3 regions of the Brachybacterium sp. GCM10030267 genome follow, and region 2 is predicted to be linked to each of the others. Evidence: predicted binding sites of a transcription regulator. Region 2 holds the regulator's gene; each other region holds the start of a gene.

Region 1 (3,203 bases), on a different contig from region 2:
AGTGGTTGATCACCATGAGGCACACGCGGAGCCCGGCGTCCGCGGCGGCGGCCAGGATCCGGTGCATCTCGGCGACGGCGCTCTCGTTCCAGACGAGGTCGTCATCGGGGCCGTCGAAGGTCTCCAGGAGGGTCCCGCTCCCGGCGTTGAGCCGGACGCCGGATCCGCCCAGAGTCGCCACCTCCGCGACGTCCTCGAGCACCCGCTCCACCGACGACCCCTCGCCCTCGGGTCCGAGGGAGCCGATCGTGAAGCCGAAGCGACCCGCGGACGATGACGGCTCGCCGCCGGCGGTGATGGACGACGTCGCGGCGAGGGTACCGAGGGCCGCCACGCCGGTGACGCCGAGCGCTGCGGAGGTGAGGACGGTTCGACGACGGGGGACGCTCATGGTCGGAAGCTCTCGAGAGGCCAGTTCGGCGTCGTGCTGGGGCCGTCGCGACGAGTACCGGCTGCCGTTCGCAGGCCCACTGGGAATGTACACCGGCCTGGGTCACGCTGCGAGGGTGACGACGTTCTGGCACAACGCATCGACGCATTCCGACAAGCTGAACCCCTGCCCGCCGGTCCGCGCCGCGATCCGGCGCGGATCTGCAGAGCCTGGTGGCGGAGTGTCGTGACCGTCGTCCTTCCCGGCTTCGGCGGCCTCGCCGGCCCCATCGCCCTGGACGCCGGGCGATGGCCTGGTCCGGACTCTCTCGAGCATGGCGGGCCAGCGTGCCTGTACCGGTCGGTCTTCCGCGTCTACCACCGTGAAGCGCGAGAGGCCGGCAGCTGATGCCGGAAGCGGCTGGAGGCGGAGCCCGCCTTCGTGGACGATGACGTGGTGGCGCCGGCACAGCAGCGCGAGTCCTTCTATATCGGTGCGGCCGCCCTCGGACCAGGGCGTCACGTGGTGAGCGTCCAGATGCCTGCTCTGGTGGCAGCCGGGGAACACGCAGGTCTCGTCCCGCAGCCTCAGGGCACGACGTTGGGCGCGGGAGGCGAGTCGGCGCGACCGGCCCAGATGGAGGACCTCGCCGGTCGTGTCGGTGATGGCGACGGAGACCTTGCCGGTGCAGGCAAGACGCTCCGCGGTGCGGGTCTCGAGCGGACCGCCGCCGGTCGTGCTGCACCGCTGGGACGTTCCCGCGGGAACGTCACGGCTCAGGGCGTCGGCGCTGACCTGGACCACCACCACATGTCGGTCCTCCCCGGAGCGGTCGTCGGGCGCCGCGGCGAGATAACCCCGCGCCACGTCGAGCAGCGCAACGGCGCGGCGCTGTTCGAGAGTGGCCGTGGTGGTCACCTCCGCATCGGCACGGTCGATGCTGGTCGGCTCGCCGGAGGCCTGACCCGCAGCAGTCGGCGGGACATTCCGTGCGTCCGGCGTCACCGTCGTGGCGGCCGGCGCGTCGTCGTGCCCGTCCCGGGCCATGGCCAGCTCCAGGGCGGTGGTCACCTCGGCGCCGACCTCTGCCGGCAGCACGGCCCGCAGCTCGACCATGCCATCGTCCCGGGTCCGCCAGCGCGCCTCGCGGATCATCTCCTGGTCCAGTCGGCTCCCATCATCCGCTCGGAAGGAGGAGATGGCGCGGGCGAGCTGAGAGGCCGTGGAGTCGCGGGCGAGCTCGACCAAGGCGTCCTCGTCGATGCGCCCGGCGACGCGGGTCATCTCGCGCACCTTGGAGAACGAGAGCCGTCCGGCACGGAACTCCCCAAGAGTTCGCGGCATCGTGGGCAGAACCCGCGCGATCCGCACGTGCTCGCGGGCGGTCCCGGCCGACATCGAACATGCCCACGCCAACCAGTGCGCCGTCGACTTCAGGCCGACGAACCAGCTCAGCCCGCCGCGGGCGTCGAACTCACCGACCATGAGCAGCAGCTCGCAGGTGGCCTCGGCGATGCGGGCCGCCTGGTCCTGGATACGGGACCCGAGACGTTCGGCATCGGTGCGGGACAGCGGGTCGTCCGGTACGGAGGGCGGGCCCGGTGCTGCGTGCTCGGCGGATGGCGCGGCCGCCCTCTCTGCGCTGAGGCGGTCCGGCGGGGTGGACGGCGGGGCGAGGGACATCGTGACCTCCCGGTCGGGGAACGGGTGTTCGACCAGCCGACCAGGATCCGGTGCCGCGCACCAGGCGCCGCGGCGACATGTGGACACCAGCGCGTTGTGGAGGAATGGGTGCGGGTGCCCGTGGATGCGCGGGGACCGGCCGGTCTGCCAAGATCAGCGCATGACGAATCTCGACCGCGACCAGCTCGCCGCACTCATCGATCACACCCTGCTGAAGCCCGAGGCCACGCCGGCCGATGTCACCGCACTGCTGCGCGAGGCCGAGGACCTCGGCACGTACTCGGTGTGCATCTCGCCGTCGATGCTGCCGGTGCGGACCACCGTGAAGGTGGCGACCGTGTGCGGGTTCCCCTCCGGTCAGCATGCCCCCTCGATCAAGGCGGCCGAAGCGGCCGACTCCGTCGAGAAGGGAGCCGACGAGGTCGACATGGTCCTCAACGTCGGACTCGCCCGTGCCGGGGAGTTCGCCGCCGTCGAGGACGAGATCCGCCAGGTCCGCGCCGCCGCGCCGCAGCCCGTCGTGCTGAAGGTGATCATCGAATCGGCAGCGCTCACCGACGAGCAGATCGTCGCGGTGTGCGAGGCCGCCGAGCGGGCCGGCGCCGATTTCGTGAAGACCTCGACCGGGTTCCACCCCGCCGGTGGGGCCAGCGAGGAAGCCGTCGCCCTGATGCGGCGCACCGTCGGCGACCGGCTCGGAGTCAAGGCCTCCGGCGGGATCCGCACCCGCGAGGCCGCCGAGGCGATGGTCGCCGCGGGCGCGAGCCGGCTGGGACTGTCCTCGTCACGCGCAGTGCTCGAGGGCGGCACCGGCACCGGCTACTGAGCCGGGGCGCGAGGTGACGACCGGCTGGGCTCAGGCCTGGCCCAGAGCCTCCCTCAGCTCGTCCTGCAGGGCCCCGAGCCGATCGGCGGCGCGACTCCGGATCGCGCCCAGCTGGTCCGGGGACGTTCCCGCGGGAACGCTTTCTGCGACCTCGAGGTAGCACTTCAGCTTCGGCTCGGTGCCCGAGGGACGCACGACCACCCGGGTGTCGTCCTCGCTGAGAAGCAGCATGCCCTCCGTCGGCGGCAGGCCGGTCGTCTCGACGGATCCCGCGGAGAGATCCTGGGTCTCGACCACGGACGACCCGAGCAGCTGAGCCGGCGG
Region 2 (3,203 bases):
TGGTAGACGCTCGCGAACCGGAGGTAGGCCACCAGGTCGAGTTCCTGGAGAGGCTGCAGGATCGACAGACCCACCTGGTGAGCCTCGACCTCTGCCTGGCCGCTGGCACGGATGTCCTCCTCGACCCGCTGGGCGAGCATCGCCAGCTCGTCATCGGAGACCGGCCGGCCCTGGCAGGCTTTGCGGACGCCTGAGATCACCTTCGCGCGGCTGAACGGCTCGCTCACACCGGAGCGCTTCTGCACCGACAGCGATGCGGTCTCCGAGGTGGAGAAGCGCCGGGAGCAGTTCGGGCACTGTCGTCGGCGCCGGATGGTCGCGCCATCGTCCGACGTGCGGGAGTCCACGACCCGGGAATCAGGATGGCGGCAGAACGGGCAGTGCATCCACTCAGGATACCGCCGCGTCCCGGACGTCAGGCCGGCACCCGGAGTGTCAGTGGGCCGCGCCCTCGGCGGCCGGCAGCTCGATCTGCTGGCCGGCGGTGATGCGCCCGGTGGGCAGATGGTTGAGGTTGCGCGCCTCGGTCACGAACTCGTGCGGGCTCATCCCCTCCGGAGCGTACTGCTCGGCGTACCCCCACAGGGTGTCCCCGGCCTCGACGGTCACCGTGACCTGCTGCTCGTCCTCGGAGTCGGCGAGCGCGAACGGGACGTCGAAGGCGAGCAGCGCAGCGGCGGCCACCAGCAGGCCGAGCACGAAGGCGATCATCATCAGCACGAGGCGCCCGCGGCGACTGACCTCGAGTCGAACGTTCGCTCGACCGGCGCCCTCGCCCGGCTCGGTGCGGCGCTGCGGGAAGGGGAGAACAGCGGCTGTTTCCGTACGCATGTCCGAACTCCTGTTCGATCGAATGTGTGTGCGACTGTAGCCCCATCGCCGCGCGACACGCAAGGGAAACCTCGAACAGGTGTTTGGCATCCGGTGCGTGCCGCCCTACGCTGGGTGACAGGACAACGGAACCGCGAGGGTCCGACAGACGAAGCCAGGAGGCCTGCCCGATGATGTCGAGCATCCCCACCCCCAGTCAGCCGACCAGGGCACGGGGCGACGCGCCGGCCGACGCCGCGACCGCCGGGCTCACCCGGCGCCAGCGCCTGGTGCTGGAGACCATCAATGCCGCGATCGCCGCGCGCGGGTACCCGCCGAGCATGCGGGAGATCGGTGACGCGGTCGGCCTGACCTCATCGTCGTCGGTCTCCCATCAGCTGCAGGCCCTCGAGCGCAAGGGGTTCCTGCGCCGCGACCCCAAGCGTCCGCGCGCGATGGAAGTGTTCCTGCCCGAGGACGACGGGGCCCCCGAGCCGCCGCCGGTTCCGGAGGTCTCCGCGAACTCCGTCTCGGTCCCCCTGGTCGGCCGGATCGCCGCAGGCGTCCCCATCACCGCCGAGGAGCAGATCGAAGACGTCTTCACCCTGCCCTCGCGCCTGGTGGGCGATGGGGACCTCTTCCTGCTGCAGGTCGTGGGCGACTCGATGATCGATGCCGCCATCTGCGACGGGGACTGGGTGGTCGTGCGCAGCCAGCAGGAGGCGCAGAAGGGCGAGATCGTCGCGGCGATGATCGACGGCGAGGCCACCGTCAAGACGTTCGCCCGCCGTGACGACCACGTCTGGTTGATGCCGCACAATCCGTCCTTCGCCCCGATCCTCGGGGACCACGCCGAGATCCTGGGCAAGGTCGTGGCGGTGCTGCGCGCCGTCTGATGCCGCCCAGGACGTGCTCCGCCCGTGGCGCCGCGTCGAGGCCCGTCCCCTGCTCTCCCGCTCAGTTCTCCACGCCGGTCAGCTCTCCGCCGCTCAGCTCTCGGCGAGACGGCGCAGCGCGCCGAGCGCGACCTCCGGGTCTGAGGTCGGCCACAGCGGTGGCATGGACTCCCGCAGGAATCCTCCGTACCGGGCCGTCGCCAGTCGCGGATCCAGCACGGCGACCATCCCGCGGTCCTCGTGCGACCGGATCAGGCGCCCGGCGCCCTGAGCCATCAGCAGCGCGGCGTGCTGGGCGGAGACCGACATGAACCCGTTGCCCCCGCGCTGACCGATCCGCTCCTGACGGGCCGAGGTCAGCGGCTCATCGGGGCGCGGGAAGGGGATCCGGTCGATGGTGACCAGACGCAGCGAGCGACCCGAGACGTCCACGCCCTGCCAGAGGGTGAGCGTTCCGAACAGGCTCGCGTCCTCGTCGTCGCGGAAGATCCGCACCAGGTTGGCCATCGAGTCCTCGCCCTGGACCCCGATCGTGAGATCGAGGCGGGCCCGCACGTGCTCCGCGGCGAGCTCGGCCCCACGCCGGGAGGAGAACAGGCACAGCGCTCCCCCGCGCGAGGCCTCGACCAGATCGGTGAGATGGTCGAGCATCGCGGGCGACGGCCCCTCGCGCCCGGGCTGGGGAAGGTGGCGCGCGGTGTAGAGGATGCCCTGGCGGCGGTACGCGAACGGGCTCCCGACGTCCAGCCCGGCCCACGCGCTCGAGTTCTCCAGCGGCGGGAGGGCGTCCGGCTCCATCCGGTCCGCTCGCGCAAGGCCCACCTCTCCGGCAGCGGGTTCGAACCGGCCGCCGAGGGCGAGCGTGGCCGAGGTGAGAACGGCAGTGCGGCTCTCCAGGATCGCGCCTCGCATGGCCGCGGCCACGCTGAGCGGCGCGACCTGGATGCTGGAGCGCCCGGTCGCCGGGGAGTGCGAGACCGAGACCACGTCGTCCTCCCCCGGGGACGCCAGTCGTTCACAGACGTCGATGATCTCCTGGAGGTTCGCCCTCACGGCCTTGCGGGACCCCGCCGCGCCGACGGTGCCGTCCTCGCCGGCGTCCTTGGCGTCGGAGTGCGCGGTACGGGCCTCGATACGCAGCTGCTGGATCGCGTCGGCGAGCCGGTCCGGCAGGTCCCCGATCACTCGGCCGTCCGGCGCGAGTTCGAGCGCTTCACGCAGCTCCTCGGAGGCGTCGTCGAGCGCCGTGGCGGCCACACCCAGCCCGCGCAGGTCCCGCACCGTGCCGCGCAGCATCCCGGGGCTGAGCACCTCGGTGACGGCACCCGTCACGCGCCCGGAGAGGTCATGCGCCTCGTCGAAGACGACGACGTCGTGCTCGGGGATGATGCCGTGGTTGTCGAAGGCATCGATCGCCAGGAGCGCGTGGTTGGTCACGATGATGTCGACCTCGCGGGCCAGCTCCCGGCTGCGCTCGGCGAAGCACGAATCCACCAT
Region 3 (3,203 bases), on a different contig from region 2:
AGCTCGGCGGACGGCCGCGCCGCCGAGGGCAGCTGCATGGTCGAGGCCGCCGCCAGGCATCTCATCTGCAGGTTGAAGCGGCGCCACACCTCCGAGCTGAGCGGATCCTCGGGGGAGATCTGTTCCGAGAGCGCCAGGAAGTAGGCGGTGAGCGAGCTGTTCCACGCGACGGAGATCATGATCAGGTACGAGAGGTCCCAGACGTACGCCGAGGGCACGTCCGCAGCGTCATCCCGCGAGGCGCCCAGGCCATGGCCGGCGGGCCAGTAGACCGTCGCATCGAGGCTGCAGACGCGGGGGAAGTCCTCCTCGAAACTGCTCGACTCGCACTCGGAGGCGGGGATGTCCGGCCAGGTGTAGACCTGGACCCTCAGGGGCTCCCACGGCAGGCCCCGGTCCGAGCTGGTGGTGGCCCAGACCTGGTTCAGGCACCCGGCGGCCGCATCGAGAACCGCCGGGAGCTCGGCGGTGTCGTGGTCGACCGGAGTGGCCGGGAGCTCGCAGTCGGCGACGTCGGGCAGGGAACCCTCGGTCAGAGGGCTGGTGGCCATGACGGTCGTGAGCTCCTCCACGTCACCCGGCGGGACGTCGATCGGTGAGACCACCGTGAACTCGGGCTCCTCGGTCTCGGAGCCGCTGGGGGTCTCCGGTGTCTCCTTCGTCGGCTCCGACGGGCTCGACGTGGTCGACGCGGCGGTGGGATCCTCTCCGCCGCGGTTGAGCGCGACGTAGGTGACGCCGCCGCCGAGCACGAGCGCGAGGGCGGTGACGCAGCCCATGGCCACCACCATCACGGCCCACGGCGGGCCGCCGCGCCGGCCGCCCCCAGCCGCGGGGCCCGACGTCCGCTGCTGATACCAGCCGTGCGATCCGCCCTGAGGGGGTCGGTCTCCTGGTCCCGAGTGCGTCATGCCTCTCTCCCCTGCCCCGTCACGTCCTCGCCGTGCGCAGGATATGTGAAGCGATGACGCCGCGGACGGGATGCCGCCGCCCTGGCCGACGGGTCCCGGGCTCCCGCCGGCTGCGACGTCGATCCTCGGGCGCCCTGACGTGCGGCGTCCGGAACCGCCCGTGCGGATGTCTCGACGGGGTCACAGTTCACGCGGAGCCGGTCGCGGCGCGGCCGCTTGACACTGCATCGAACAGGTGTTCGACTTTCGGTATGCGGTGGAGCGGGCAGGAGATCAGCGGCGAGACGACCAGCGGTCAGGAGGACGCTCCGGCTCTCGTCGGCCTCTCCGGGCTCGTGCGCAGCGTCCGCACTCCCGAGTTCCAGGGCGTCACCTTCCACGAGGTGACGGCGAAGTCCGCGCTGAACCGGGTGCCGCCGGCGAGCTCGATGCCCTTCGAGTGGACGGTCAATCCCTATCGCGGCTGCTCGCATGCCTGCGTGTACTGCTTCGCCCGCAGCACGCACCGCTACCTCGACCTCGATGCGGGAGCGGATTTCGACCAGCAGGTGATCGTCAAGGTCAACGTCGCCGACGTGCTGCGCGCCGAGCTCCGCAAGCGCACCTGGAACCGCAGCCACGTCGCGCTCGGCACCAACACCGACCCCTACCAGCGGGCCGAGGGACGCTACGGACTCATGCCCGGGATCATCTCCGCGCTCGCCGACAGCGGCACGCCCCTGTCCGTGCTGACCAAGGGAACCCTGCTGCGGCGAGACCTGCCGCTGCTGTCGGAGGCGGCCGAACGGGTCCCGGTGGACCTGTCCATGTCGATCGCCGTCTTCGACGACGAGCTGCAGAAGGCCATCGAGCCCGGCACGCCCTCGGCCGCCGCGCGCCTGGCGACGGTGCGGGCCGCGGCGGATCGCGGCTTCAGCGTCTCGGTGTTCCTGATGCCGATCATGCCGTGGCTGACCGACTCCGATGCACAGCTCGACGAAGCGCTCGCGCGCATCGCGGAAGCCGGCGCCGCGCGGGTGGTCTACGGCGCGCTGCACCTGCGGCCGGGCGCCAAGGAGTGGTTCCTGGAGTGGATCGAGCGGGAGCACCCCGAACTCGCCACCGGCTATCGGCGCTTCTACCAGCACGCCTCGTATGCGCCCGCGTCGTACCGCAAGAACCTCGCCCGACGGATCGAGCCGCTGCTGCAACGCCACGGTCTGAACTCCCGTGAGGACGAGGACCAGCCGGAGCAGCGGCGGCGTGCCGCGGGTGCGGCGCAGCGGGTGACCGCGGCACCGTCGGCGCTCGACCTCGCGCCGCAGCCCGCGCTCTTCTAGGGGGCTTGCAGAGCCCTCTGCGTCCCCGGCGGATCTCTGCGTCTCCCCCCTCAGCGTCTCCCCCCCCTCAGCGTCTCCCGCAGCGTCTCCCTCTCAGCAGCGGGATCCGTGACCGAGTGGGAATGACCCACGCATACCAACAAGGTCGCGGATCTGGCCGCCGGGTCGGGCTCGCCGGCATCGAGCGGGACAAGGAAATGGCTCCTGACCTGGGTCAGGAGCCATTTTCTATCGGCGGAGGATGGGGGATTCGAACCCCCGAGGGCGTTAACCCAACACGCGTTCCAGGCGTGCGCCATAGGCCGCTAGGCGAATCCTCCAGCGCTCACGAAGAGCAGTGGACAGCGTACCCGAGAGCCCAGGTGGGCGCGAACCGTGCGGGCACAGGTCACATCGGCGCCCGCTCCCGGACCTCACCGGGGCGCGGGCCCGGTGGAGTCCCGCACCCGCAGGGTCGGCTCGACACGGCTGAACGACGCCGTCGTCCGTCCTGCGAGCCGTTCGCGGATCATCTGTGCCGCGAGCCGCCCCATCTCCGCCCGCGGCTGGTTCACGCTGGTCAGGTGCGGTCTGACGGTCAGCGCGACCGCCGAGCTGTCGTAGCCTGCCACGCTCAGGCGCTCCGGCACCGGGACCCGCAGATCGGCGGCGCGATGCAGGACGCGCACTGCGGCGATGTCATTGGCGGCGAAGACGGCCGTGGCTGCCCCCTCCGCGCCGCGGCGAATCGCCCGCAGCAGCAGGTCGATGCCGTCATCCGGGTGGACCGGCCCGATCACCGAGGCGCCCTCGCGCAGGCCATGGCGCTCCATGGCGGTCAGGAAGCCGGTCCGGCGCAGGGCGGGGCCGGGGCGGGCCGACAGGGTCACGTGCGCGATGCGCCGGTGCCCCGACTGCACCAGATGGTGCACGGCAAGGGCAGCGCCGGCCTCGTCGTGATTCAGGACGTGGTCGACCCCGGGCACCTGGTCCT

Evidence for each region. The regulator LexA, encoded in region 2, represses DNA repair genes until DNA is damaged. The targets are predictions, from matches to a motif close to TCGAACANNTGTTCGA.
Region 1: a site for LexA is predicted at 2,070-2,085, ahead of ACFQS2_RS05000 (DUF222 domain-containing protein). Genes of this name have one in related genera too.
Region 3: a site for LexA is predicted at 1,139-1,154, ahead of ACFQS2_RS10550 (Rv2578c family radical SAM protein). Genes of this name have one in related genera too.

Annotation. Positions count from the first base shown of each region.
Region 1 covers NZ_JBHTCX010000006.1:36,197-39,399, reverse strand. Annotated here, with positions in the region: gene ACFQS2_RS05005 (hypothetical protein) at 1-391, opposite strand, end outside; gene ACFQS2_RS05000 (DUF222 domain-containing protein) at 494-2,053, opposite strand; gene deoC (deoxyribose-phosphate aldolase) at 2,214-2,879, shown strand; gene ACFQS2_RS04990 (phospho-sugar mutase) at 2,910-3,203, opposite strand, start outside.
Region 2 covers NZ_JBHTCX010000017.1:308,243-311,445, forward strand. Annotated here, with positions in the region: gene nrdR (transcriptional regulator NrdR) at 1-386, opposite strand, end outside; gene ACFQS2_RS15935 (LysM peptidoglycan-binding domain-containing protein) at 436-831, opposite strand; gene lexA (transcriptional repressor LexA) at 1,005-1,706, shown strand; gene ACFQS2_RS15945 (ATP-dependent DNA helicase) at 1,800-3,203, opposite strand, start outside.
Region 3 covers NZ_JBHTCX010000011.1:310,713-313,915, forward strand. Annotated here, with positions in the region: gene ACFQS2_RS10545 (hypothetical protein) at 1-779, opposite strand, end outside; gene ACFQS2_RS10550 (Rv2578c family radical SAM protein) at 1,163-2,230, shown strand; tRNA gene ACFQS2_RS10555 (tRNA-Ser) at 2,466-2,550, opposite strand; gene ACFQS2_RS10560 (LacI family DNA-binding transcriptional regulator) at 2,644-3,203, opposite strand, start outside.